One region of the Caballeronia sp. SBC1 genome, then DNA from elsewhere that is predicted to be linked to it. Evidence: riboswitches for the same ligand, from Rfam matches in the RefSeq annotation. Region 1 holds a riboswitch; the other holds the start of a gene.
What was found. Region 1 has a riboswitch for glycine ahead of gcvT (glycine cleavage system aminomethyltransferase GcvT). Riboswitches for the same ligand answer to the same signal wherever they lie in the genome.
Positions count from the first base shown of each region.

Region 2: it holds a riboswitch for glycine, as region 1 does, so the genes downstream of both, SBC1_RS23935 (D-amino acid dehydrogenase) here and gcvT (glycine cleavage system aminomethyltransferase GcvT) in region 1, are expected to answer to the same signal.

Region 1 is NZ_CP049156.1:3,898,860-3,913,399, reverse strand. Features, by position in the region: gene SBC1_RS17525 (hypothetical protein) at 427-954, shown strand; gene SBC1_RS17520 (L-serine ammonia-lyase) at 1,060-2,448, opposite strand; gene SBC1_RS17515 (alginate lyase family protein) at 2,479-3,582, opposite strand; gene gcvP (aminomethyl-transferring glycine dehydrogenase) at 3,701-6,628, opposite strand; gene gcvH (glycine cleavage system protein GcvH) at 6,698-7,078, opposite strand; gene gcvT (glycine cleavage system aminomethyltransferase GcvT) at 7,147-8,271, opposite strand; glycine riboswitch at 8,403-8,537, opposite strand; glycine riboswitch at 8,581-8,703, opposite strand; gene SBC1_RS17495 (ABC transporter six-transmembrane domain-containing protein) at 8,748-9,662, opposite strand; gene SBC1_RS17490 (TetR/AcrR family transcriptional regulator) at 9,781-10,380, shown strand; gene SBC1_RS17485 (hypothetical protein) at 10,446-10,823, opposite strand; gene SBC1_RS17480 (oxidoreductase) at 10,957-12,000, opposite strand; gene SBC1_RS17475 (UvrD-helicase domain-containing protein) at 12,241-14,346, shown strand; gene SBC1_RS17470 (cytochrome c5 family protein) at 14,434-14,540, opposite strand, start outside.
Region 2 is NZ_CP049157.1:1,316,396-1,330,935, forward strand. Features, by position in the region: gene SBC1_RS23910 (EAL domain-containing protein) at 1-1,292, shown strand, start outside; gene SBC1_RS23915 (LysR substrate-binding domain-containing protein) at 1,330-2,181, opposite strand; gene SBC1_RS23920 (aminotransferase class I/II-fold pyridoxal phosphate-dependent enzyme) at 2,298-3,515, shown strand; gene SBC1_RS23925 (nitrate/nitrite transporter) at 3,562-4,848, opposite strand; gene SBC1_RS23930 (LysR substrate-binding domain-containing protein) at 4,959-5,852, shown strand; gene SBC1_RS23935 (D-amino acid dehydrogenase) at 5,881-7,098, opposite strand; glycine riboswitch at 7,244-7,340, opposite strand; gene SBC1_RS23940 (mechanosensitive ion channel family protein) at 7,801-8,994, opposite strand; partial or broken gene SBC1_RS40050 (helix-turn-helix transcriptional regulator) at 9,221-9,310, shown strand; gene SBC1_RS23950 (4-oxalocrotonate tautomerase family protein) at 9,347-9,736, opposite strand; gene SBC1_RS23955 (MarR family winged helix-turn-helix transcriptional regulator) at 9,782-10,198, opposite strand; gene SBC1_RS23960 (hypothetical protein) at 10,409-10,666, shown strand; gene SBC1_RS23965 (phosphocholine-specific phospholipase C) at 10,785-12,917, shown strand; gene thrS (threonine--tRNA ligase) at 13,236-14,471, shown strand.

The DNA of each region.
Region 1 (14,540 bases):
CCTGACTATCAACGTGCGCAATCTGCCGATGCGCAGCGATGCAATCATCTACGGCTATGCCTTCGCGGGGGAGCATGACCCCGCCGCACTAGCAAGCCGAAGGGCGCAGACTGTTGCGCAATTCCTTACTCAAATGGGTGTTGCTGCTGACCTGCTACACGTTGAAAGCAGCGTAGTCGCATCGAATAGCAAACGCGATCCATCCGAACAGGTCGACATACAATTTGCGCCGGTTTGCCCAACTGGCGGATGCGGCTTTCTTTGCAACACTCCGACTCCGAAATGAAAAGCAAAGCCCCTCGCCGTTCCTGCGGCCGTGTATTTCACACCATCCCAACCATGTTCGCGTTGGTGACGTTTGTACCCAAACCGGGTGCGCCTGATCACGCTCGCGTTATGTGCTATCCGACACCCGATGGCGACGCGATGCTGACGTATCTGTCGCCGTTCGATGCGTGGATCGAAGCTGCTTATTCGTCAAAACCCGGCAAGCCATATCGCGTCATCGACGCGTCGACGTTCGACCCTCGCGAGATGGTTTCCGACCTCGGAGGAAGACTTAATGTCGGGTTGCACTTGGGGTGGGCTGCTTTCGACGGCAAGTTACTTGCGAAACCGAGCGGTGAATTGGTCGGGTACATGGCGCTGCAAACGCTAGCCGTTGCACCCGCCGATATGGAAGACATCGAATTCACCCTAAACGCCGAGAATCGGAAAAGCGTCGATAACTTCCATGAGAAAGCGGGACTGTTCGCCTACTCGGAATCGCTTGAGGCCAGTACGAACTGGGGCGAACATCGTCTCGACCAAGAGGTTGCATTGGCCATGCAAAACGTGCCCGCAACCTGTAAAGCATCCTACGCCGACATTAACCAGATCGCGGTCTATGACCTGGAAGGAAAGCAATGGCATTTTGTGGCGCTGGCTGACCTGGGTGATAAAACCCCGTCTTGACCAACGAATAAGCCCCGCTGCTACGGGAAGGACCAAGTAAGCTGGGCTGTTGGTCATGCTGCGCTTTGCGGATCGGGTCGGCCAGCCGCAGTTGCGCGAGCGTCCTCAACACTCAACAATATTCACCGCCAACCCACCCCGCGACGTCTCCTTGTATTTGGTTTTCATGTCGGCGCCGGTTTGCATCATCGTCTTGATGACGGAATCAAGCGACACGTAATGGGTGCCATCTCCCCGCATCGCCATGCGCGCTGCATTCACGGCTTTCATCGATCCCATCGCATTACGTTCGATACAAGGAATCTGCACCATCCCGCCAACCGGATCGCAAGTCAGCCCAAGGTTATGTTCCATGCCGATCTCGGCGGCGTTTTCGACCTGCGTCGGCGTGCCGCCCATGACCGCTGCCAACCCGGCCGCCGCCATCGAACACGCCACTCCCACTTCACCCTGGCACCCGACCTCGGCGCCGGAAATGGAAGCGTTCATCTTGTACAGAATCCCGATAGCCGCCGCCGTCAGCAAAAAGTCGATCACGCCCTGCGCATTCGATCCCGGCATGAACCGGTCGTAGTAATGCAGCACCGCCGGAATAATCCCGGCCGCGCCGTTCGTCGGCGCCGTGACCACGCGTCCGCCCACCGCGTTTTCCTCATTCACGGCAATAGCGTAAAGGTTGATCCAGTCGATCATGGAGAGCGGATCGCGCAACGCCTGTTCGGGTTTGTCGACCAGCGCCCGATACAACACCGGCGCGCGCCGCTTCACCTGGAAAGGACCGGGCAGGCAGCCATCGGCGTCGGGGTTATCGATTCCGCAACCGCGCTTCACGCACGACTGCATCACGTCCCAAATGCGCAGCAAGCCCGAACGGATCTCGTCTTCGCTACGCCACACACGCTCGTTTTCCCACATCAATTGCGCCACGGATTTGCCCGTTTCACGGCACAACGCAAGCAATTCATCGCCGGATTGGAACGCGTAAGGCAACTGTTCAATAGCGGTGAGCACCTTCACATTCGATGCCCCCGCCGTCACCACAAAACCGCCGCCCACCGAGAGATAGGTCGAGTCGCGCAATGAAGCGCCGTTGGCATCGAAGGCGTGGAGTTTCATGCCGTTCGGATGTTCGGCCAACGCCTGCCGCAGAAACACAATGTGTTCCTTCACGACAAACGGAATCTCATGCCGGCCCAGCAGCATGAGCTTTTTCGTCGTGCGCACGGTCTCTATACGCGCGCTGATCGTGCCGGCATCAACGGTATCCGGCGCATCGCCCATCAAGCCGAGCATCACGCCTCGATCCGTACCGTGACCCTTGCCGGTTGCACCGAGCGAGCCGTACAACTCGCATTTCACGCTAGCTGTGACGTCAAGCAGACCATCGCGTTCGAGCCCCTGCACGAACATCAGGGCGGCGCGCATCGGCCCGACCGTATGCGAACTCGACGGACCGATGCCGATTTTGAAAAGATCGAAAACGCTGACTGCCATGACTGCTCCTGCAAAGGTCGTGCAAAAAAATCAGCGCGCCGGCAACGGCAAACAAACCGCGAGCCAGGCCGGCGGCGTGGGCGCCAGGCGCAGCGCAATGGGCGTGTAACGCCCGTCAAGCCGCGCCGATAGATGAAACAATTCGGCCGCGTGTTTCGGATCCCACGTGCCCGAATAACCGGGCAATCCGGCTTCGCGGCGGGTGGCATCGAAAGGCACGCTCGAATGAACGAATTCCTCGTGCGTGCGGGTGCCGAGCGCGTACGGCGTGAGCCAGTTCAGCGCGGCGGCGAGCGTTGCGCCCGACTGCGCGCGCTCATTCAGCCAGTTGCGGTTATGACGACGCGCTGCAAGCGCGGCCGTAACCAGCGGCTGCAGATCGTAAGTGACGTAATGCAGCGCATCGCGTTCGGCGAAATCCACAGTCGAACCGTCCGGCGCAATGTTGTCTCCAATATGCTCCACATACAGACGCTGCGCCGCGTTAATCAGCTTGCGGTCATCAATAGTGAACGCACCCATCGCGATCAACTTGATTCGGTGACTCTGCCAGTTGTTTCGATACGTGCCGGTCAGCGGCCGTTTCTGTTTATCGATATCCGCTATATATCCCGTCACCATCTTCGAGATAAACGCGCTCGATGCATTGCGCGTCTTGACGGGCAAAGCGCTTGCGGTCAGGTCATACGCGAGGATCAGAGATTCGAAATTGGTTTCATCGATAGGATTGAAACTCGGCTGATACGTCGTGACCCACGCGAATAAAAACCGGTCGACGAGCCGCAAATACGCTTCGTTGCCGGTCGCGCGCCACGCAAGCGCGGCGTCGCGCATCAATCCGAGATCCTTTTCCGCTTCTTCGCTTTCGTCACGAATGCCCTGATGCGGCAACGTGCCTTCTGTATGAAGTGTTGCCCGCGCTTTTGGCTGGTCGTTCAGCCGCGACTGGACCATTTTTACCAGTGCTTTCACGCCTGGATCGGCATTCGTGCGCTCACTGTTCTGCATCGCGGGCGCGGCGCAAAAATTCATTGCGGCAAACGCGCCCTGCGTAGTCAATGCCGTTGCTGCAAGGGCCGCGATCATCGCCGGAACACGCCACGTTTTACTCACCACTCGCACCTGTCGCGCCATGCAAAACTCCCTGATTGGCTTGGTTCGGGTGAGATGGTATCTGGTGTTGTGTGACTCCGGCAAAACTGTCCGGCTCTGAGAAGAAGCCGGACAGTTGAAACGCACGCCTATTCGCCCTTTATTCGCCGTACTCCGACAACGGAATGCACGAGCAGAACAGATTACGGTCGCCGTAAGCGTTGTCGGCGCGGCCAACCGGCGGCCAGTATTTGCGCGCAATCAACGATGTCAGCGGATACGCAGCCGTTTCGCGCGAGTAGGCGTGGCTCCAGCCATCGGCGACCACAACCGCTGCCGTATGCGGCGCGTTCTTCAGCGGATTGTCTTCGCGATCCGATTTGCCTTCTTCGACCGCGCGAATTTCGTCGCGAATGGCGATCATTGCATCGATAAACCGATCCAGTTCCTCTTTCGATTCCGATTCCGTCGGCTCGACCATCAGCGTGCCCGGCACCGGGAAGCTCATGGTCGGTGCATGAAAGCCGTAATCGATCAGGCGCTTGGCGACGTCATCAACCGAAATGCCGCTGGTTTCTTTCAACGGCCGCAGATCGAGAATGCACTCGTGCGCGACCAGACCGCCCGCGCCGCTGTACAGCACGGGGTAATGCGGCGCGAGCCGCTTTGCCACATAGTTCGCCGCAAGGATCGCGCTTTCGGTCGCGTTCGTGAGACCTTGCGCGCCCATCATCGCGATGTACATCCAGGAGATTGGCAGAATGGCAGCCGAGCCATAAGGCGCCGACGATACCGCCCCAATCCCCGCCGCATCGCGCTGATAACCGGTCGAATGCTGGTTCGGCAGGAACTTGGCCAAATGCGCGCCGACTGCAACCGGACCTACGCCCGGTCCGCCGCCGCCATGCGGAATGCAGAAGGTCTTGTGCAGGTTCAGGTGCGAGACATCGCCGCCGAACTGACCCGGCGCGGTGAGGCCGACCATTGCGTTCATGTTCGCGCCATCGACGTAAACCTGTCCGCCGCGGGCATGCACAATGTCGCAGATCTCGCGCACGTTCACTTCGAACACGCCGTGCGTGGACGGATACGTGATCATGATCGCGGCGAGTTTGTCGGCGTGCTTGTCGGCCTTGGCCTTCAAGTCGGCGATATCGACGTTGCCCTGTTCATCGCACGCAACGACCACAACCTGCATGCCGGCCATTTGCGCCGATGCCGGGTTCGTACCATGCGCCGACGATGGAATCAGGCAGATGTTCCGATGCCCTTCGCCACGCGACTCGTGATACGCGTGGATGATCAGCAAGCCGGCGTATTCGCCTTGCGAGCCGGCATTCGGTTGCAGCGATACAGCCGCGTAACCGGTACACGCTACGAGCATTTGCTCGAGCTGGTCGATCATCGTCCGATAACCCACCGTTTGCTCACCCGGAGCGAACGGATGAATCTGCGCGAATTCGGGCCACGTCACGGGCAGCATTTCCGACGTAGCGTTCAGCTTCATCGTGCATGAACCGAGCGGGATCATCGTGCGGTCGAGTGCCAGATCCTTATCCGCCAGACTGCGCAGGTAGCGCAGCATTTCATGCTCTGAATGATGACGGTTGAACACCGGATGCGTGAGGTAGTCGCTCGTACGTTCGAGTGCTTTCGGCAAGGAGACTTTTGCGTCGGCATCGAGGGCGTCGATGTCGAACGTTTCCGTCTTGCCCGCCACTTCGGCGAACAGCGCGAAGAGTTTGAGCAAGTCGTCGCGCGTGGTGGTTTCATCGACGGAAACGCCTACGTGCGTTGCATCAATGTGGCGCAGGTTCACGTGCACCGCCGACGCCGCCTGATGCAGCGCCGTGGTATTCGTGCCGCTGACGATGGTGACGGTATCGAAGAACGTTTTGTTCGCGAGCGTGTAGCCGAGTTTTTGCACGCCGGCGGCGAAGATCGACGCCACGCGATTCACGCGCAACGCGATGGTCTTCAGGCCCTGCGGCCCGTGATACACGGCGTACATGCTGGCCATGATCGCGAGCAACGCCTGCGCCGTACATACATTCGATGTTGCCTTTTCGCGGCGGATATGTTGCTCGCGGGTTTGCAGCGCGAGACGCAGCGCGTGCTTGCCTTGGGCATCCACAGTGACGCCGACCAGACGACCCGGCATCTGACGTTTGAAGTCATCGCGTACGGCCATGTACGCCGCGTGTGGACCGCCGAAACCAACCGGCACGCCAAAGCGCTGCGTATTGCCGATAGCCACGTCCGCGCCCCATTCACCCGGCGGCGTTAGCAGTGTGAGCGCGAGCAGATCAGCGGCAGCGATCACGAAACCACCGGCCGCATGGACCGCTTCAGTCAACGCGCGATAGTCATGCACGTCGCCGTTCGCGCCCGGGTATTGCAGGAGCACGCCGAACGCGTTCGCCGTGGCGGCATCCGCGGCAGGACCGACTTTTACTTCGATCCCCGCCGGTTTTGCACGCGTGCGCACGACTTCGATAGTCTGCGGCAGCACGTCGTCGGCGACATAAAACAGGTTCGATTTCGGCTTGCCCGCGCGTTGCAGCAGCGTCATGGCTTCGGCGGCGGCGGTAGCTTCATCGAGCAATGATGCGTTCGAAATCGCGAGACCCGTCAGGTCAATAACCATCTGCTGGAAGTTGAGCAACGCTTCCAGGCGCCCCTGCGAAATCTCCGGCTGATACGGCGTGTAAGCCGTGTACCACGCCGGGTTTTCAAGCACGTTACGCAGGATCACGGCCGGCGTATGCGTGCCGTAATAACCCTGCCCAATATAGTTTCTGAACACCAGGTTCTGATCCGCGAGTTTCCTCAGCGATGCCAGCGCTTCCGCCTCGCTTTTCGGCTGCGTGAACGCGCCGAGCGGCAGCGTTTCGTGGCGTCGGATGGACTCGGGAATCACCGCATCGATGAACGCCGCACGCGACGCGAAGCCGAGCGTTTCGAGCATGGCGTGCTGGTCGGCCGCATCCGGGCCAATGTGCCGCTGGGCGAACGCATCGTGGCATTCGAGTGCGGCGAGGGACAAGGATGAGCGGTTCATCAGACGGTCCGGGTGTTCGAGCTTCATGAGAGTTCCTGCTGGTGCGGCGTGGTTTGCTATTGAGCGCTAAACGCGCCGCACGTTCGTTGAGAAGTTTTACTCGCCGATCGAGGCGCCGTATGCAGCGGCATCGATCAACCGATCCGTCTTGGCGTCGGCGGCGGGCTTGATCTTGAAGAGCCAGCTTTCGTACGGCGTGCCGTTGATCTGGTCCGGCGTGCCGGTCAGCGCATCGTTCGCGCCGACGATTTCACCGGCCACGGGAGCGTAGATATCGGATGCTGCTTTCACCGATTCGATCACCGCGACGGCATCGCCAGCGGCAACCGTCTTACCTACCGGCGGCAATTCGATGAACACGACATCGCCCAGTGCTTCCTGCGCGTGATCCGTAATACCGATCGTCAGGGTGCCGTCGGATTCGGTGCGCACCCATTCGTGCGATTCGGTGTATTTGAGGTCGGCCGGGATGCTCATGCGGATGCTCCAGTTGGTCTATAAGGGTGGGACGTGCGCGGCTGTTTCAACAGGTTGTTAAGGGCGCTTCAAAGCGCCGCCAACACCTTGCCGTTGCGCACGAAAGGCAGTTTTACCACGCTTGCCGGCAGTTGTTTGTCGCGGATCACCACGTGCACTTTGTCGCCCGGTTTCACGCTCGCCGGCACCCGGGCGAACGCGATGGATTCCTGCATCGACGGCGAGAAAGTGCCGCTCGTGATCTCGCCTTCGCCGTCGGCTGTGACGACTTTTTGGTGAGCACGAAGCACGCCGCCGGCGCGGCCGTTTTCCTTCTGCAGAATCAAGCCGACAAAGCGCGCCTTCGATCCATTTTTTTCCAGCGCCGAACGGCCGACGAATGCGCGGTTCGCATCGTTCAGGTCGACAGTCCAGGCGAGACCGGCGTCGAGCGGTGACACCGTGTCGTCCATGTCCTGACCGTAGAGGTTCATGCCGGCTTCGAGACGCAGTGTGTCGCGCGCGCCAAGGCCGGCGGGCTTCACGCCTTGCGCGATCAGCGCGTTCCAGAACTTTTCTACCTGCGTAGCCGGAACCACGATTTCGAAACCGTCCTCGCCCGTGTAGCCGGTGCGCGCGAGCATGACGTCGCCGAACGAGCTGGCCGGGAATTGCACGGCGTTGAAGGGTTTGAGTTCTGCGGTCGCGTCGCGCGTTTCCGGCAGCACTTGCCAGACTTTTTCGCGTGCGTTCGGTCCTTGCACGGCGACGATCGCGAAATCGCGGCGCGGCGTGATGGTCAGTCCAAAACCGCCTTCAGCGTTCAGATGGCCGAACCACGCGATGTCTTTCTCGGCCGTGCCGGCGTTCACGACAACGCGGTAGTTGTCATCGGCGAAGTAATAGACGATCAGGTCGTCGATCACGCCGCCTTCCGGGTTCAGCAGGCAGGAATACAGCGCCTTGCCGGGAACGGTGAGTTTGTCGACGTTGTTGGCGATCGCGTACTTGAAGAACTCGCGTGCTTTGTCGCCAGTGAAATCGACGACGCGCATGTGCGACACGTCGAACATGCCGGCATCGGTGCGCACCGCGTGGTGTTCGTCGATCTGCGAACCGTAATTGACGGGCATGTCCCAGCCGCCGAAATCCACCATGCGTGCGTTGAGCGCAAGGTGAGCGGCGTGCAAGGGCGTGTGTTGAAGATCAGACATGGAGCGGGCCTCGGGCGTGCGCGAAAACAAAAAAGGCCATGCGTCGAACCCGCTCGGGGTTTCGGCTTTTTCCTGCTGCATTGAATAACGCAATGCAACATGCAAAGCCCAAACCGCGTAGCGATCCGGTACATGACCCCTCTGTCCTCGGTACCTGAGAGATTGCACGCTGTTCGCCGATAATCCGACGTCCAACGCGCGCCCCTTCGGTGGGCATCTGGCTGGTACTTCCTGATCAGCCGATGCCGCTCTCCAGAGTTCGACTTTCCGTTTTTGGCGCCCAACCAAGGCGCAATTCAAATACGGAACTTCGACGCGGCCGGTCCTTTTGCCTGAGAGTTTGTGGGTGTGCCCCTTCGGCGGCGCGGCTTCGTTTTTATGTCGTTTTGAACACCAACGACCGAAGCCAGCGCTCTCTCCCGACGCGTGCGGCGAATTTACGCGACCGAATTCACCTTGTCAAACGGCAGCGGCCCTTAATCCTTGCTGAGCCCAGGATCCACGCGCTTCCCGATGTCACGCAAGCGCGCGAGTTGATCGACCATGTACGGTGCTTCGTCGAGGCTGCTGACAAAGGTCCAGAGATACGTCATCACCGCATAGACATGCCCGGCCTTGACCGCCGGCGCCAAGGCCAACTGGCTGATGGCGATGACAAACAACACGGCCGCCACGGAACCGACAAAGAGAAACGCCGCGGCTTCACGGTTCGACAGATGGATTCGCAGCTTGGAAAGCACACGATAGTGCCGTTTCAAGGTGAGCGTACCGACCTTCGCGACCAAGCCGATTTCCTTTTCCAGCCGGTCATTCAGCCGCTGATGCAAGCTCTGGTTGCGTCGTGCAAAACGCGGCAGCAAGGCGATGCACAGCATCAATCCAATCAGGCTGGCCACGCCGATCCACGGCTCGATTGCCAGCAACATCGCCACGGCGCCCACTATGGATACAAACGCGGTGACCATGGTCGGCACGTGTTTTTCGAAGAAATCGACAAACTCTCGGGCCAATACCACGCGCGCCGCAGCCGTCGACGTGCTTTGGTTTTGCAGCCGCTGATTGAGGATCACCGGCACCGCCAGATCGGCGTATATCCGCGTGAAGGTGCGCGTATCCACGGCCCGGCGCGCGGCACCGACCGCCCAGAACGCCAATACAATCGCAGCGTAGAACAACGCGTGGTGAGCGTCGCCGCGCATGATCGAATCGACGGCGAATCCGGCGAACAACGGATAGGCGAGTAACAGCGCGTTCTCCAGTGCGACGAGCGACAGCGTGCAGAACAGCTTGCCCGGATAGGCCCGGGCAATGGCTTTAAGTGTTGATGCGGCGGATTGCTGAGCGACCTTTTCGCTCTCAACTATCCGGATTTCTGGTGTGACGAATGACATGACCGTACCTTGGGTAAAATCGACGCTATAATTTGAGCGACTGCTCAAATTATAATTGAGCAGTCGCTCAAAGCGCAAGCACAGCTAATTCGTTCACGCTTGAAAAAAGGAATCGAACATGTCGCGGTCGTCACCCGAACGCAAAAGTCAGATCATTACGGCCGCCCTGGAGTTGTTTCGCCAGAAGGGTTTCGCCGACGTTTCCACGCGCGATCTCGCGGAGCACGCGGGGTTGTCGCGCAGTCACATCTATCACTACTTCGGCGACTGGAACGAGCTGCGCCGCGAGGCGTTCGTGCACTTTGCCGACGAGCAGCTTGAAGAAACCGGCGCGCATCTGGCCGATAAACCCCCGGTCGAAGCGTTGCTCGGTTTTATCCGCGAATGCCTTCCGGCCAGTAAGGGTGATGGTTGGGGGCTGTGGCTGGATGCCTGGGACGAGGCCATGCACGACGCAGAACTCGCGCGCGCTTATTTAAGCGAGATCAGTCGCTGGCAAGGCATGCTTCGCGGAATTATCGAAAAGGGTGTGGAGGCGAAGGTATTTCGCTGTGCATCGCCGGAACGTGGCGCGCGGCAAATCTTCGCGATGGCGATGGGTTACGCCGATGATTTGCTGCTGCAACCCTCGGCCGAAGCCGCGGAGGCCGCGCTGGAGGAGGTCGTGGAAGTAGCGGAGATGGTGTTGCGGTTCGAGCTCAAAGCTCTTGAGCTATGAGCAATTTAAGCCGAACGACGAACAGCTGCAGAACAGGCCTGTTGTCGTTCGGCGCATAAAAGTGCTTATTGAATTGCGCGCTGCAAACCGTCCAGCTCGCCGTTCAACGTGTGCTGCTCTTCACCCGACAAACCGCCGCCATGCTGGGAAGCCATGTCACGCGATTCCTGACGCACTACATCCAGCCGATGATGGAACGCATCGCCTTGTGGCGGCGGGTAAAAGCCTTGGCTCACACGCTGATCGACGTGATGCCAAAGCGAATTGATTCGTCCGTTGACCTGATCCATCCGATGCACCGCTTCCATATGCGGGTCAGGGCGCGCCGGTGCTTCCTGGACGACATCGACCTGGCGCGTCGGCTGGACGACACACGCCGCCAGCGATCCCGCGAGCGCCACGCCAATCAGGGCGCGGGTAAAACCTGCTTTAAGCGTCAGCATTGAAGTTCTCCTCTTTTGGTTTTTAAGATAAGGCGACTGGAGAAGAACGGCCCACGCACCGCCCCGGCTGACGCCGGAGCCGCGCTCAAATGTAACGCTGTGTGTTTGAAAGTCTGGCGTGGGCCGTTTGTTATTAAATCGGCGTGAAATCCAGCCGACGACCTTCTGCGTTACTGCGAATCGCGATGTCGATAATGGTCATGACATCGACGGCATCTTGCGACGAGATTGGGAACGGCTTGCCCTCGAGCACCGATGCCGCCAGCGCTCGATAAAACTCTACGTAAGCGCCATCGCGAGTGGCGAATTCCTGGCGCAAGTCGTGGTCGCCGTCGACTTCGCGAAGCAGGCCGGGCGGATTGTGGCCGAAGTCGGGGTTCCCCGGACGCAAACCGGCTTTGAGCTGGTCTTCCTGCACATCGAGCCCCGTTTTTACATAGCTGCCACGCGTGCCGTGAATGGCGAAGCGCGGCGGCTCCAGCGCGGCCAGGGCGGTGGCGTGCAGCACGATTTCCTTGTCTTCGTAGCCCAGCAGCAGATGAACGTAATCCGGTGCGCTCGCGTGGTCGCGGTGCGCGTTGACGCTGGCGAATATGGTTTGCGGCCGGCCGAAGAGCGCCAGCGCCTGATCGATAAGATGCGGCCCGAGATCAAACAACAAGCCGCCGCCACGCGACGCTTCCTCGCGCCAGCGTTGCGGCACTTTCGGCCGGAAGCGGTCGAAATGCGACTCGTAGTGCGTCACGCGCCCAAGCCGGCCGCTTTCGATCAACGCGCGCACCGTCATGAAATCGCCATCCCAGCGACGGTTGTGGAACGGCGCGAACAACAGTCCGCGCGTTTTGGCCAACTCGGTGAGGGTTTTTGCGTCGGCGCCGGAGAGGGTAACCGGCTTGTCGACTACCACGTTCCGGCCCGCTTCCAGGGCTTTCCTGGCGAGATCGAAATGGGTGTCGTTGGGCGTTGCGATGACGATGCAATCGAGTTCGTCGAGGGCGAGCAAAGCATCGAAATCTTCGACGATTGTCGCGTTCGGGTAATCGGCCTGCGCCCGCTCGGGTTTGCCCGTTGCAATGGCGGATACAACCGCGCGGCCACAATGCTCGATTACCGGCGCGTGAAACGTTTCGCCGGCAAAGCCATAGCCCATCAGGCCTACTTTTAGAAGTGCTGTCATGCGGGCATCCTGTTGTTTTGGCGGTGCCGGTATTGTGGCATGGGCCGCTGGCGATGTTGGGCGGTGGTCACGCCGGCGTCGCGCCTCACAGGCGCGTGGATAGAAACCCGTGTTAACATCGCGCTCTCGAAATTGCGCCCGCTTCGGCGTGCGCAAATTTGCTCACCATCTTGCTCACCACCGCGTACTTCCGGCAGCTGAAACATCCGCCCGATTTACGCATCTCAAAGTGTCCGAACGATGTCCGCAGCAGGTATGAACGCCGCGCAAGCCGAAGCGGTGCGCTATCTCGATGGCCCATGTCTTGTGCTTGCAGGCGCTGGCAGCGGCAAGACACGCGTGATCACCCAGAAGATTGCCCATCTGATCGAAGGCAAGGGTTTCGAGCCGAAGCACATTGCCGCGCTGACCTTCACGAACAAGGCCGCGCTCGAAATGCGCGAGCGCACGGCCAAGCTGCTCGAAGGCAAAACGCTCACCACGCCCGGGAAGGAAGGCCGCCGCGTGCCGGTGAACCAGTTGACCATCTCCACGTTTCACTCGCTTGGCGTGCAGATCATGCGGCAGGAGGCCGAGCACGTCGGCCTGAAACCGCAGTTCTCGATCATGGATTCCAGCGATTGTTTCGGCTTGGTCCAGGAACAGCTCGGAACCACCGACAAAGGCTTGATTCGCAAGGTCCAGTCCATTATCTCGCTGTGGAAAAACGGCATGATGTCGCCGGATCAGGCGTCGGCGAGCGCGTCGAACGAGGACGAGATGCAGGCGGCTATTGTGTTTCGCAGCTACGTGGCAACGCTGCACGCTTACCAGGCGCTCGATTTCGATGATCTGATCCTGAAGCCCGCGCAGCTTTTCGCGGAGAACGAGCAAGTTCGCGAAAAGTGGCAGAACCGGCTGCGCTATCTGCTGATCGACGAATATCAGGACACGAATACCTGCCAGTACGAACTGCTGAAGCTGCTGGCCGGTCCGCGCGCGGCGTTTACGGCCGTGGGCGATGACGACCAGGCCATCTACGGCTGGCGCGGCGCGACGTTGGAGAACCTGGCGCAGTTGGGCAAGGACTTTCCGAAGCTGCATGTGGTGAAGCTCGAGCAGAACTATCGGTCGACGGTGCGCATCCTGACGGCTGCCAACAACGTAATCGCGAACAATCCGAAGCTGTTCGAGAAGAAATTGTGGTCGGAACACGGAATGGGCGACTCCATTACCGTGACCGCTTGCAACGACGAAGAGCACGAAGCGGAGTCTGTGGTGTTCCGGCTGTCGGCACATAAGTTCGAGCGGCGCGCGGCGTTTCGCGATTACGCCATTTTGTATCGTGGGAATTTTCAGGCGCGGATCTTCGAACAGGTTTTGCGGCGCGAGCGGATTCCCTACGTGTTGTCGGGCGGCCAGTCATTCTTCGATAAAGCCGAGATCAAGGACATCGTCTCGTATTTGCGGCTGATCGCGAATCCCGACGACGATCCCGCGTTCATCCGCGCGATCACCACGCCGCGGCGGGGCGTCGGCAACACAACGCTCGAGGCGCTGGGTTCGTTCGCCGGGCAGGCGAAAGTGTCGCTGTTCGAAGCCGTGTTCATGGGCGGCATTGAGGCGCGGTTGTCGGCGCGACAGGTCGAACCGTTGCGCGCGTTTTGCGAGTGGATGCAGCGCCTGTCCGATCGGGCGGGGCGCGATCCGGCCACCCAGGTGCTCGACGACATGATGGAGGCGATCCATTACGAGGCGTATCTCTACGATGCCCACGACGAACGTCAGGCGCAATCGAAGTGGCAGAACGTGCTTGAATTCTGCGAGTGGCTGAAGAAAAAGGGCACGAAGCCCGAGGCGGAGCCGTCCGAGGATTCAGAGGCCACGGGTTATGACAACGCAGATGGTTTGGGCGATGAAGGCAAGAACCTGCTTGGCCTGATCCAGACCGTCGCGCTGATGTCCATGCTCGAAGGCAAGGACGAAAACCCTGATGCCGTGCGGCTGACGACAGTGCATGCGTCTAAGGGGCTCGAATATCCGCACGTGTTTCTGGTCGGCGTGGAGGAGGGGATCATGCCGCACCGGGGCAATCCCGATGCAGACGCGGACGCTCCCGTCGACACCGGCCGGATCGAGGAAGAGCGGCGGCTGATGTACGTCGCGATCACGCGGGCGCAGCGCAGCCTTCATGTGAACTGGTGCAAGAAGCGCAAGCGGGCGCGCGAGACGGTGGTGTGCGAGGCGTCGCGGTTTATCCCGGAAATGCTTCTCGACGATGCCCCGCCGCCAACCGAGGAGGAAGCGCCGATGTCGCCGAAGGACCGGATGGCGCGGCTCAAAGAGTTGCTGCAGAAGCCGGCTTGATTGTTTTGGTCGGACTCGGATGCATTAAGAAACCCTGCGTGTTGCTTTGCGCAGGGTTTTTTGTTGGCATCGGGTGATGGCGAGCGGCTATTTGACGGCTGCGACCATGTAATCGACGGCGGCTTTCACGTCGGCATCGGATGCATTCGATCCGCCCTTGGGCGGCATCGCGCCCTTGCCGTGCAGCGCGTAGT
Region 2 (14,540 bases), on a different replicon from region 1:
ACCGCACGTTGCTACTGGATCGCCTGACGCAGGCCATCACGGTCAGCGCGCGAAGCGGTGCGTGCGGCGCGCTGCTGTTCATCGACCTGGATCACTTCAAGACGCTCAACGACACCCTGGGCCACGACAAGGGCGACCTGCTGCTGCAGCAAGTGGCGCAGCGCCTGGCTGCCAGCGTACGTGACGGCGATACCGTGGCGCGGGTAGGCGGCGACGAGTTCGTCGTGGTGCTCGGAAGCCTCCACGAAACCTGGCAGGAAGCGGCCAGCCAAACGGAAGGCATGGGCGAAATCATCCTTGATGTTCTCGGCAAGTCGTACCAGCTTGACGACATCGATTACCGCAGTACGGCCAGCATTGGCGCGACGGTGTTCAGTGGCTACGAGACCCCTATCGACGAGTTGCTGAAACAGGCCGACCTCGCCATGTACAAGTCCAAGGAACTGGGGCGCAACGCGATGTGTTTCTTCGACCCGGCCATGCAGACCGTTGTTGTGGAACGGGCAGCGCTCGAGGGGGGCTTGCGCAAGGCTATAGAAGGCGATCAATTCGTGCTGCATTACCAGGCGCAGGTGCTCGACGGCGACCGGGTCATCGGAGCCGAAGCACTCGTGCGTTGGCAGCATCCTCAGCGCGGGATGGTTCCGCCAGCCGATTTCATCCACCTCGCTGAAGAGACCGGGATGATCCTGGCGTTGGGCAACTGGGTGTTGGAAAACGCGTGTACTCAGCTTGCGTTGTGGGCCGTGCGGCCGGACATGTCGCACCTGACGATCGCAGTCAATGTCAGCGCGCAGCAATTCCGCGAGCCCGATTTCGTGGCCAAGGTGTTGAACGTGATCCGTCGGACGGGCGCCAACCCGAACCGGCTCAAGCTGGAACTGACTGAGAGCGTATTGGTGGACAACGTGCAGGACATCATTGACAAGATGCATGCGCTCAAGGCCCGTGGCGTGGTCTTTTCGCTGGACGATTTCGGCATCGGCTATTCGTCGCTTTCGTACTTGAAGCGCTTGCCTCTGGATCAGTTGAAAATCGACCAGTCATTCGTGCGCGACGTGCTCGTCGATCCAAACGATGCGGCGATTGCGAGGACTATCGTGGCGCTGGCGCAAAGCTTGGGCTTAGGGGTGATTGCCGAAGGCGTGGAGACCGAAGAACAGCGCGATTTCCTGGCCGGTGCCGGCTGTCATGCCTACCAAGGTTTCTATTTTTGCAGGCCGCTGCCCATTGACGGGTTTGAAGAGTTTGCAGCCAGAGGGCGAATGAAGCCGCAAGCGGCCCGCGCATAATAGTTCGAGCGGTTGCCTGCATTACTTCGCGTGGGCGTTAGATTCGCAGGTCGGTCAGGATCTGTTCCGCCAAAAAATCACAGGGCGGCCGGTTCGATCCCGCGCTGCGCGCGAGCACGATTTCCAGGTCCGGCAGCGCCGGCAGGCCGTCCGCAATGCCAAGCTGTACGAACCGTTCCGGAATGCTGCATCGGGACAGCGGGGCAATCGCGAGTCCTGCTTCGACCATGCTGAAAAGGCCCAACAGGCTAGGGCTTTCATACGACGTGCGATAGCTGATCTTAGCCCGCTCGAGCGCGTGGATAGCCTTGGACCGCGCGACGCTACCCGGTGCGAAGACGGCAATGGGCAGCGGACGCTCCTTCCAGACTTCGTTGCCGACGGCGTAACCGGCCCAGACCATCGGCTCAAGCCGGATAAAGTCACCGCTTAGCCCCTTCATTCGCGTCATGCAGGCGAGATCGATCTTGCCTTCCTTGATGAGCGGCGCCAGTGCGTTGCTCGGCATGCCGATGACCTGAATCTCGACCTTGGGGTAGGTGGCGGAAAATTTCCTCAGCACGGCGGGCAGGAGCGACGACGCGTAGTCGTCCGGAACCCCGATTGCCACCCGCCCCCTGACGTCCGGGCGAACAATCGACGCCCAGGCTTCGTCGCGCAGGGCAAGCAACCGCCTCGCATAGGCGAGCAGCACGTGGCCGTCCTGTGTCAGCGTGATGTTGCGCGGCTTGCGTGAAAATAAGGGCTTGCCCAAGGATGTCTCCAGCGACTTGATCTGCATGCTCACGGCGGATTGCGAACGATGCACGAGCGCGGCGCCGCGCAGGAAACTGCCTGTGTCAGCAACGGCTACAAACATGGAGAGCGCATCAAGATCGAAGGTTTTCATCAGTATTTGAAGTATCAGGAAATCTGAACGAAGTCTTCAATATAACTCGCTTTCCTGAATCTGACGGGCCTTGCATACTGGGCGTCCCTCAACGCGAAAACGCCGGAAACGAAACGATGTCGATGACCTACGATGACTTCAGAAAGCTTGGACTCACAATCGATATGACCCGTGGAAAGCCGTCTCCGGAACAACTCGACCTGTCCTCGGACGCACTGGCCAACGCGCTGAAAGCGGGCGAATTCATGTCGCGCGATGGCATCGATTGCCGCAATTATGGTCATGCGCTGGGTCTTCCCGAAGCACGTGAATTTGGCGCCGATCTGCTTGGGGTCGCTGCGGAGCAGGTGGTGGCTGCGGGTAACTCCAGCCTCGAGTTGATGCATGACGCCATGGCATTCGCCATCCTGCATGGCATGGCTGACGGCAAGCCGTGGCGCAACGCGGGTGACATCGCGTTCCTTTGCCCCGTGCCGGGATACGACCGCCATTTCGCGATCTGTGCGGCGCTTGGCGTGCGCATGATCCCGGTGCCGCTGACCGGCAATGGCCCCGATATGGATTTTGTCGAAGCGCAGGTCGCGGCCGATCCGGCCATCAAGGGCATGTGGTGCGTGCCGCTGTACAGCAATCCGACCGGCGAAATCTACTCAGCCGATACGATTCGTCGTCTCGCCTCGATGCCAACCGCCGCCCCGGACTTTCGCCTGTTCTGGGACGACGCGTACCGGTTCCATCACCTGACGGAGCAGAAGCACACCACGCTGAACATGATCGACGCTTGCGCGGCGGCGGGGCATCCGGACCGGGCGCTGGTGTTCGCGTCGCTGTCCAAGATCACTGTTGCCGGGGCTGCGTTGGCGTTCGTTGCATCGTCGCGGCGCAACATTGACTGGTGGCAGCGTTGCTCGTTTATCAGGACCATTGGACCGGACAAGCTCAATCAACTCCGGCACGTACGGTTTCTGCGCGACCGGCAGACATTGGAGCGCTTGATGGAGCGGCACCGGGCGCTGTTGCAACCCAAGTTCGACGCCATGATAACGACCTTCGGCGAGATCCTTGCCGATCTGCCGGGCGTGTCCTGGACCGTGCCGCAAGGGGGTTATTTCATCAGCCTCTATAGTCCCGATGGTCTCGCGAAACGCACGGTCGCGCTGGCCGCTGAAGCGGGCATTGCAATGACGCCAGCAGGCGCTGCGTTCCCTCATGGTCTCGATCCGCGGGATCGGCATCTGCGCGTTGCGCCGACCTTTCCCGCACTCGATGAAGTGAAGCGGGCCGCGCAAGGGATTGCATTGTCCTTGCGTCGCGCGTTCGAAGAGCAGGGGTGATTGTTTGAATTTCTGCGGGTGGTTGGGGCCCTCGCTCAATACACTGTTAGCGCAAATTGGCGAGACCGCTTCTACAAACGGGTTGGGCGCGCGGCGTGTTCGGTATCAGGAACGCCAGTCCGACGAGCAGGACGGATGCCGCCGATGCCAACCCGTACACCGGCTGAAACGAACCGAATATCGTCTTGCATAGTCCACCCAGCACGTTCCCCAACGCCCCGCCAACGCCAAACGCCGCTTCGCAGATTCCGCACACGATTGCCGCCAAGGCGGGCGCGGTCGTCTTGCCAACGTACGCGTGCAACAGACCGAAGATCGGGAAGAACGAAAAGCCTAACGCAACCGCCGCGACCATTAGCGCGTAACCGCCTGGACGCGACGCGGCGATCAGAGAAGCGCACAAAAGCAGCACCCCCGCACTGACGAGCGCGGTGCGCATACCGTCGCGTTGTGTGCCGCCATTTTGATCAGGACTACCGTGCATATCGCCGATCATACCGAGCACCAGTCCGCTCACGACGCCCACCAGCCCCACAAGTGCCCAGGCGTGCGCTGTTACATCGAGACCCAGATGCAGGTCGTCATGCGCATAAGCTGAGAAGTAGGTGATGAATGGCACACCGGCAAAACCGCATAACACTGCAATGGTGTACACCAGCAGGAATTGTCTGGTGAGCATGCGCCGCAGCCCCAGGTGCTCGCTCGGTCGCCTGGCTTGGCGCGGTGGCGTGACGCGTGACTGAGCGGCCGACGCAGAGCCAAGCTGTGCAAACATGAGGACGATCACGGCGCTCAACACGGCAGTCAGCACTGCGGTCACGAGCCAGACAGAGCGCCAGCCCCATGAGGCCAACAACGCCGGCACCATCAACCCGTTCAGCAAGACGCCGTAGTTCGTCCCGCTGCCAATGACCCCGATTGCTTTCGCCCGATGGCGCTCGTCGATCAAGGGTGCGATCAGCGCCATCATCGGGACCCAGGTCGCGGCGGCGCAGGCATTGAGCGTGACGAGAGCGGCGCCCATCATCCATGTGTTATTGGCGAATGCGAGGCTCGCGAGGTCGATGGCCGACAGCGCAGTCGCCACAAGCACGATCCTTGCTGCCCCGAAACGCGCGGCGGCGAGTCCTGATAACAGCGCCATTGCGATATTGGCCAGTTGCCGCGCAGCCGTGATGTACCCGGCCTGCGCATAGTTGAAGCCGATGTCGTGTTTCATCTGCGGCAGGACGACAGGAAAGAGATAAACGCCGAACCCGTAGGTCGCAGCGATCACGGCGGTCAGCAGCAGCGTGACAGCCAGTTGGTTAAGAACGCGAGGCGAAACATCCATGACGGGCTACCGGAAGAAGTCGTTGGATTTATTCTCGGCGTCCTTGCGTTATGACGGAAATGATTTAATTTACTATCATTGATTAAGCTCCATCATCATTGAATCCGACCATGAACCTCGATCTCGCTCTGCTGCGCGCGTTTGTTGCTGTCACGGAAGCCGGTGGTTTTACCCGGGCGGCGCGACGGCTGAACCTGACCCAATCCGCGATCAGTCACCAGATACGGCGGCTTGAAGAAGAAGTGGGCCGGCCGCTTTTATATCGCACCACGCGCAGTCTGACCCTGACCGAAGATGGCGAGGATTTCTTGCGTTACGCCATGCAAATCCTCAACGCAATGGACGCGGTCACCGAGCGCTTTCGATCCTCTCCGGCTTCCGGTGTCGTCCGTTTTGGAGCGCCGGATATTTTCATGGGAGAACGGCTCCCCGTTTTGCTGACGCAATTTTCCCGGGCATTTCCGAACGTGCGGCTGGACGTGAGCGTGGGCATGAGCCTCGACTCGCAGGCAATGGTCGCCGCGCACGAACTGGATCTGGCCGTGGTGCTGTGCGTGCACGGAGAAACGGATCGGGACGCTGACGGTATTGTGTTGCGGCGTACGCGGTTTGTCTGGGCGGCGGCCGAATCCTTCGAAGCGCGCACGGGGGCGTCGCTGCCGCTCGCATTTTTTCCGGCGCCGTGTGTGAATCGGCGAGTGGCGCTCGAAGCGCTCGATGGCCAGCCGGTGGACTGGCATGTCGCGTTTACATCGTCGAGTCAGTCGGGTATTCGCGCCGCCGTGATGGCCGGGCTCGGGATCACGCCGCTGACACGCGATGACCTCGAGCCGGGCATTGTGGTTGTCGATGGGCAGTACGGTTTGCCACCCTTGCCGGAAGCGGAATTCAGGTTGCTATGGGGCAAGGGTGAACCTACGTTGGCTGCGCAGGAGTTCGGTCGGCTTGTGCTTGATGCTCCGGTTGAGCGGCCGCTACGGGCGAGCGCGGCCAAGTTCGCGTAAACCGGCTTACAGAGCCAGTCCCGCGAATTTACATGCGCTCGGCAATGCTGTGCGCCGTCGCGGCTGACAGCGTCCATCCCAGATGCCCGTGTCCCGTGTTGTAGAACACGCCGCGCCGCTTGCCGCTTCCGACCTTCGGCAACATGCTTGGCAGCATCGGCCGCAAGCCCGCCCAGGGAATCACGCGCGATGTCGCGACACCCGGAAAATAGCGCCGCGTCCAGTCGACAAGCGGTGCGATCCGGTCCGAGCGAATGTCGCGATTAAAGCCGTTGATTTCAGCCGTACCCGCTACGCGGAAACGGTCGGCGCCAAGGCGGCTCGTGACAATCTTCGCACTGTCGTCGAGCAGGCTGACCCACGGCGCACCCTCGCGACTCGCGGCGTCATCCAGGCACACGGTGATCGAATACCCCTTCACGGGATAGATATTCACGTGGTCGCCGAGCATCGACGCTATCTGGCGGCTTGCCACGCCGGCGCACACCACGATGCGCTCGAAGCCATGTTGCTGCTCGTTACCCGCGCTGCCGCCGTGCAGCACACGCATGGCGAATGGGCCGTCGCCGCGCTGCTGGATATCCGCGATCTGCGTGTCGTAGTGAAAGCGCACGCCGCGCCGCTCGGAAGCTTCGGCCAGACCGCGCGTGAACTTGTGGATGTCGCCGGTCGAGTCGGACGGTGTGAAAAATCCACCGTGGAAATCTCCTTGCAACGTGGGTTCGATCGCGCGCATTTCGTCGCTTGTCACCGCGCGCCGGTCAAGACCGCCTGCCTGCAAAAGCTGGTTCACTTTCGCGGCGGTATTGAAGTCCTTCTTCTGCTGGTACATATGCAGGATGCCGCGCTGCTCGAGATCGAAGTCGATCCCTTCGCGCTCGGCAATCCCGAACAGATGCTCGCGCGCGGCAATGGCAAGGCGCACTGTCTCGACGGTGTTGGCGCGGTAGTTAGGGATCTGGCGCAGGAACTCGCCCATCCACGAATACTTGTGCCAACTCGGCGCGGGGTTCATCAGCAGCGGTGCGTCGCGCGTGAACATCCAGCGCAGGCCCTTGAGTACGGTGGCCATGCTGTTCCAGACCTCGGCGTTGCTGGCGGAAAGCTGGCCGCCGTTGGCGAACGATGTTTCCATCGCCGCGTATCGGTGACGCTCGAAAACGGTGACGTCGTGGCCGCGTTCGGCGAGGGCGTAAGCGGTCGTGACGCCGGTAATACCGGCGCCAATGATGGCGATTTGTGACATGACAAGGTCCAGATGAAAGTTGGGCATCGCCGGGATTTCCGGCGTCTAATGCCCCATCTGTCCGTGTACCTGAGAGTTTCAGTCGTGGCGTTGCACGCACGACATCCCCGTCGGTGGGCGCATTAAAGCGCCGCTCTCCAGATGTTCCTGCTGCGCGGTCCTTGGGCCTGAGAGTTTCCGGGGCGGTTGCTCCGTCGGCGCCGTCACCGTGTTGCCGTGACAGTCTCTCCCGCGCTAGCGATTGGAACCCCGCCAAGATACCGTCTAAAAATAAGATAGGCAAGGGGGCTGTCGACTTGTGTCGACTTGGATCGATTGGGGCGGAGCTATTGGCGGCTAATCGCCGGCGTCAATGGGAAACGCTGGACGCAGGTCTCGATGCAGACCAGTTCGGCCTTTTTTAGTTAAGAAATAATAAGGATACTTAATGATTATGCGAGGATCAGCATCCGTATAGTCGCCGCAGACGACCCATGATCTTCTTAATCTTTCATTTAATACAATTATTTCTTTTCGCTTTCAATTCAATATAAAATGCGCTTCCTTTAACAGATTTTTGGAGGCCGGCATGACCCCTTTTTCGAAGGCAGCAGCCACTCTGGCCGCCTGCATAGGCGCTTTCACCGTCGTCGTGTGTATTGTCGAGGGGTTGGCCGGATAGCGGGCGCGCGACCGCGTTCGCCGAACGCTAAGCCGGCGCCGCTAGCGCATTTGCCAGACGCGTAAGTTGAACAGCGGCAAGATGCCGTAGACGTGGTCGAACATATCGGACTGGATTTGTTCGTACGATTCCCAGTCCGTCTCGTTCACGAACAGGAACACTTCCAGCGGCAGACCCTGATTGGTGGATTGCAACTGGCGAACCACCAGCGACATATCTTGTCGGATCGCCGGGTATTGGCGAAAGTATTCCATCAGATACACGCGAAACATCCCAAGGTTAGTCAGGCGATGCCCATCGTCCGGCACGGTGAACGGCACTCGAAAGGCTGTGCTCGCCTTCAGGTTGACGAGCAGTTCATCGTCGCAAAACCTGATGCTCTCAATGTCCAGATGAATCGCGTGCTTGACCCGCCGTCCGCCGGATTCCACCATGCCGCGCCAGTTCTTGACGCTGTTCGTCAACAACACATAGCTCGGCAGCATGACAATGGAATTATCGAAATTCTGAACCTTGATCGTGTTCAGCGAGATGTCGATGACTGTCCCGTCAGCCACGAATCCGGGAACCTCGATCCAGTCGCCGACGCGCAACATGTCGTATGCGGCCAGTTGAATGCTGGCGACAAAACCCAGCAGCGAATCGCGAAAGATAATGATCAGCAGCGCAGTCATCGCGCTCACGCCAGTGAGGAAATTGGCCGGTGATCGATGCAGCAGCACGGAGACCACGGCAATCAGTGCAAGCACGTACAGGACAATGGCGGCTATCTGCAGAAAGCTTTTGATCGGTCTCTGGCTTGCAAAGGGAAAATGACTGTAGCGATCTTCAATGCTGCCCAGGAACGCGAAGGCGGCGCGCAGGATGGTCAAGACCATGAAGCATGCCGATAGCATCTCCACCGGACGGCCCAGCATGGAAATGACTGGAAACGAAACGCCGATTAGCAGCGGGGCTGAAATATAGATGATGGCCGCAGGCACGAGTGGCGCCAGCCGATGAAACACCTTGCGGCGTTCGGCGGCACGTAACCACTTGCGGCGCTCGCCACGCGCGAGATGGCCAACGATCCTCAGCAAGATAAAGCGCGTGACGTAGTAGCAGATCGCGCTGGACAACGCGATCGTCAAGAACAACGCCATGACGAGAAGGATCGCCACGGGCATGCTGTCGGTGTGGACATACAGTTGATGTCCATTCGGTCCATTCACTACGCGGAACATGTCATTGAACATAGATCCTCTCAGTGCCGACCAGCCTGCTTTCCTGAAGGTGATCCGGGCCCGCGTGGTACCGATCATTCCCCGATCTGGCTACGCAGCCTCCTGAATGTTGCTGCAGTGCGATTCTATGAGCCTGTCGAACATTGTAACGGCCTCCTGATCTTTACGGCGAGGTTAGTTCCGGGCGCGGGGCAGGGCGGGAAAGCCGGACGCTGACCACCAACCCGCCGCCAAGGCCATCGACGCACTCGATGGGCAACATTTCTGGGCCCGCCTCACGCGAGTGCTCGAACGACGGCATATCAGCTTCGACAGTTGGGTCGCGCTGCGTGGAAAGCAGTTTCTGCCGGCGCGAGCGAAAAATTCAGTGATGGTACCGGTACTCCTGCGTGCGCCCGCCGTACCCATACGAAGCCGCCCTCACATCTTCAACATGGATGTAGCTCTCTTCATGCAGATCGCCCAATATCCTGCCGAACCCTTCAAAAACGGCCGAGATATACCGCGCCTTCTCGTCCTTTGTGTTCGTTTCGTCGGTGATCTTGATATCGAAATAGAAGCTTGATTTGTGCTGCTCGCTTAGCAACCGGCCACCGATCACCCAGCTATCCGGGTCGATGAACTGAATGGTGATAGCCGTCACCTCTCGCTTCTTGCCCAGGATGCTGGAGGTCAGTTCAAGCAACATGTCCGATATGGCTGCAACAGCCTCGGACGATTTTTCAATACTTACCTTCACGTTCAAAATCGGCATTTTTCATCTCCAATTAGTTCGCTATACAACTATTTAGGAAAAAAATCAGTCGAGAGTCGACCGTGCATCTTTCACGCTTGCGACCGTGGTCGCAAAGCGTTCCTCACCCAGCTCAGCTTTCAAACGTTTGGTGACCGCGGCGCTAGCTGCGTTCAAAGAGTCCTTGATTCGCAACCCCTCGCTAGTGGGATGAATTGCGGTCTCACGTCCGTCGGATGCGGTAAGCCGGCGTTCGATAAACAGCAACTTCTGCAAACCGTCCAGCGTTCGCGTTGCCGTGGATCGCGAAATGGCGAGTTCAGAGGCCAACTCGCTTTGCACGATGCCTGGCTTCGCCAACACCGCACGCAGCATGAATCCCTGCGGCGGGGTCAGGCCAAACGCCTTGTATGCGTTCGCCCACTCGCGCTCGAGGCTTCGCGCAAGTGCCGTTGTGTTGAAGTAGATGCAGTGATCGAACATGAAGTCACTGTAGGATAAAGTAATTCGCTATGCAACTAGTTTTTGATTTCCCAATATGCAATACGTAAGCTAATCGACAGGATTTGGTGCCTCTTCGCGTCTCATCAGCCCTTACCAAATATTTCACGAAACTTTCTTGAAGTGTCTTCAGACTGGCGTCCGCGATGCAACGAAAACGTTTGCGCACATCCCCGGACAAGCGGAGACATCATGAGACGAACCGCGATATTGGCAATAGCAACGCTGGCGCTTACCGCCTGCGGACCAGACGATCAGGCAAGCGTCAGCGCGACACAAGCTTCTGCTAACGGCTCATTGCCAGCCAGCGCAGTCGAGCCACTTGTGCTGCCCACACCTTCTGATGGCCTGGCCGCGAGCAGTCCCATTGCGGCCGCGCAGGCAAGCCTCGCGGCGGATGCGCAGCAGGTCACCCCCGTCCTTCACTCCGCGCCTGACGCGTCTGAGTGAGCCTGCCGAGTGACCCTGCAAGCGCCGCTCTCCAGTGAATAAAAATCCCCATCCTGATCGAGTCCTTCGACCGGGACGGCATTGCCGCATCTATCATGACGCTACGAGGTGAATCAAAATGACATTGAATAGTCGCCGCCGTTTCATGCAGACCGTTGCTACTTCAGCCGGCGCCGTCGCCGCGCTGACGGTGTTCCCCGAATCGATTCGCAAAGCGCTCGCCATTCCGGCGTCACGGCGCACCGGATCGATTAACGATGTCGAACACATTGTTGTGTTCATGCAGGAGAACCGTTCCTTCGATCACTACTTCGGCCACATGCGCGGCGTGCGCGGGTACAACGACCGCTTCCCGATCCCGCTGCCCAGCAGCCAGCCGGTGTGGTTCCAGCCGTCGAAGGAAGATCCGACGAAACCGGTGCTGCCGTTCCATCTGAATACGCAGACCACCAGCGCGCAGTGCGTAGGCGATCTGGATCACTCGTGGTACCCGACGCATTATGCGATCAATAATGGCCGTTACGACCAGTGGCCCGCGTACAAGACGGACATGACGATGGGCTATTACCTGCGCCGCGACATTCCGTTTCACTACGCGCTCGCCGACGCCTTCACCGTGTGCGACGCCTACTTCTGTTCGCTGCCCGGCCCGACGCATCCGAACCGCGCGTATCTCATGACGGGCATGATCGATCCGACCGGCACGCAAGGCGGTCCGCTGCTCGACAACAACGACTATGTGGATGGCGACGGCCCGCCGCAATATCAGTTGCTCTCGTGGACGACCTATCCGGAACGTCTGGAAGCGGCCGGTATCTCGTGGCAGATCTACCAGCAGGGCCTGACCGGCGCCGACCCGCTGAACGGCAACTACGGCACCAACGTGCTGCAGAATTTCGCGAACATCATCAATGCGCCGCAAGGCTCTTCGCTGCAGTTGCGCGCGAACGCCGTGCGCACGATCGACCAACTGAAAGCCGACGTGCTGGCGAACAATTTGCCGCAAGTATCATGGTTGTGTCCGCCCGCGGCGTACTCGGAGCATCCGAAATACACGCCGGCTTACGGGGCGGAATACACGTCGCAGATCCTGGATGCGCTGACATCCAACCCTGAAGTCTGGAGCAAGACGGTCCTGTTCATCATGTACGACGAGAACGATGGTTTCTTCGATCATCTCGTGCCGCCGCAGCCGCCCATGTCGCGGGCGCAAGGTTTGTCGACGGTCACAACCGACGGCGAACTCCACACGGTCGTCAATCCGGGACGCGGCGGCAGCTACACCGCTGACGGCCTGCCTTACGGCCTTGGACCGCGCGTGCCCATGACGGTTGTTTCGCCCTGGACCAAGGGCGGTTTCGTTTGCTCGCAAGTGTTCGATCACACGTCGGTGATTCGTTTTATCGAAACGCGATTTGGCGTGATGGAGCCGAACATTACGCCGTGGCGTCGCGCGGTGTGCGGCGACCTGACCACAGCCTTCGATTTCCGTACGCCCGACGCGCAGATGCCGGCGCTGCCGGACACCAGCAACTACAAGACGATCGCGGACAATCAATGCGCCACGCAACCGGCGCCGACGGTGCCGGCGGTACCTGGCGTGATCGATCCGCAGGAACCCGGTACGCGCTTCGCCCGCGCGCTGCCGTACGAGTTGTATGTACAAAGCAGTCTCGATGGGGGCAACAAGACACTGACGCTTCATTTTGCCAATACTGGTTCGCAGGGCGCGCATTTCTATGTCTATTCTTTGAACCGTACCGACGGCCCGTGGGGCTATACGGTTGAAGCGGGCAAGACCTTGCGCGACAGCTTCGACATCAACGTAACGGCGGGCATCTATGCGTTCACGGTCTATGGTCCGAACGGATTCGTGCGCGAGTTTGCCGGTACGTTGACGCCGCCGGGTAGTGGCAGTGTCTCCAATCCGCCGGCTGACCCCGAAGTGGCGGCGCAATACGATGTCGCGAACGGCAATGTGTTCCTGAAGTTCACGAACAGGGGCCGCGGCATTGCACACTTATCAGTGGCCGATAACGCCTACGGTGCACAGCCGCGTCCGGTGTTGGTGCCATCGCTGGGGTCCGTACAAGAGTCCTGGATTCTGGGGGCGAGCCATCACTGGTACGACCTGAGCATCACCAGCAACGACGACCCCACGTTCCTGCGCCGTCTTGCCGGTCATGTGGAAAATGGGCGGCCGAGTATCAGCGATCCGGCCGCTGTTGCTCCGGTGACCGTGCTTGCCTGACCCGGCAGATATGCCAGCGCGAACCCGGTATATGCTTCTCAAACGTCCGGGTTCGCATCGCTTGGCGATTCGCTGTTCTTCAATAACCAAGTTGACGGCAAGCCCTAAAGCCCTTTATTGTTTGCCACATGAACTCACACTTCTTCACCCTCACGACCGCGACTACCACGACCACCTTCTCAGGCGGGTCGTCTGGAGGCCGTGCGCGATAAAGTATCGAGGTGCGTTTTTCAGAAGGCCCCGCCGGAAACGGACGGGGCCTTCTGCGTTTACATGCCTTCCTGTCCGTGACGGTCCTTGAATTTAACGGAGAGCATTGTGGACAATATCGATCATCGGCAATTAGGCAACAAGCTGGACCTGTTCCATCAGCAGGACGAAGGACCTGGAATGGTGTTCTGGCATCCGCGTGGGTGGGAGCTTTATCGCGTGGTGGAGGATTACATCCGGCGTCGAATGCGAGGCGCCGGCTTTCGCGAAGTGCGTACGCCGCAACTGCTGGCGCGTTCGCTTTGGGAGCGCAGCGGGCATTGGGATAAATTTCAGGCCGGCATGTATTCCGTGAACGGCAGTCAGGATGAGGCCCATGATGGAGCTCATGAAAGCCAGCCCTATTGCCTGAAACCCATGAGCTGTCCGTGTCATGTGCAGATTTTCAATCAGCGCATTCGTTCTTATCGTGACCTGCCGATCCGGTACAGCGAGTTTGGCGCGTGCCATCGCGACGAGCCTTCAGGCTCGCTCGAGGGATTGAAACGCACGCGCGCTTTCACGCAAGACGACGCCCATGTCTTCTGCATGGAAGATCAGGTGGAAGCCGAAGTAGGGCGGTTTTGCGATTTGCTTCGCGTGGTCTATGCCGACCTTGGCTTCTCGACGTTCCGCGTTCAACTTGCTACGCGTCCAGATCAGCGGGCAGGCGATGATGCGGTCTGGGATCGCGCGGAAGAGGCGCTTGCGAAGGCCGCGGCCTGCGCCGGCCTGACGTTCGATGTGCGTCCGGGAGAAGGGGCTTTCTATGGCCCGAAGCTTGAGTTCCATCTTACGGATAGCCGTGATCGAAGCTGGCAGTGCGGCACGATCCAGCTTGATTTCGTCTTGCCGGATCGTCTTGATGCAAGCTTCGTCTCGTTCGAGAACGAACACCTTCGCCCGGTGATGATTCATCACGCGGTCCTGGGCAGCATGGAGCGGTTTATCGCGATGCTTCTTGAACATCATGAAGGTTGGCTGCCCCTGTGGCTTGCACCCGATCAGGTGACGGTCGCAACGGTGTCTGATGCGAGCATGGGCTATGGACAGCGCGTGATGGACTTGCTTGAAGAAGCGAACTTAAGGTCAGTGTTCGACGACAGGCCTGAGCGGCTTGAACGAAAGATCGTCGATGCACGCGAGCAGCGGATCCCCGTGTTTATCACGGTGGGCGCACGCGACCAGCGTGACGAGACGGTGTCGTTACGGCTTCGGGACGGAACGCAGAACACTTTCCCGATACACGAGGGCATCGAACGTTTGCGTGAGATGGGGCAGACACCCGCGAAAGCCAGATCTTAAGGAAAAGGAAAGGGCCGCGATCGGCTCTTTCCTCACTGACACGCTCGCCCCGTGCGTCGCCTTGCGCCG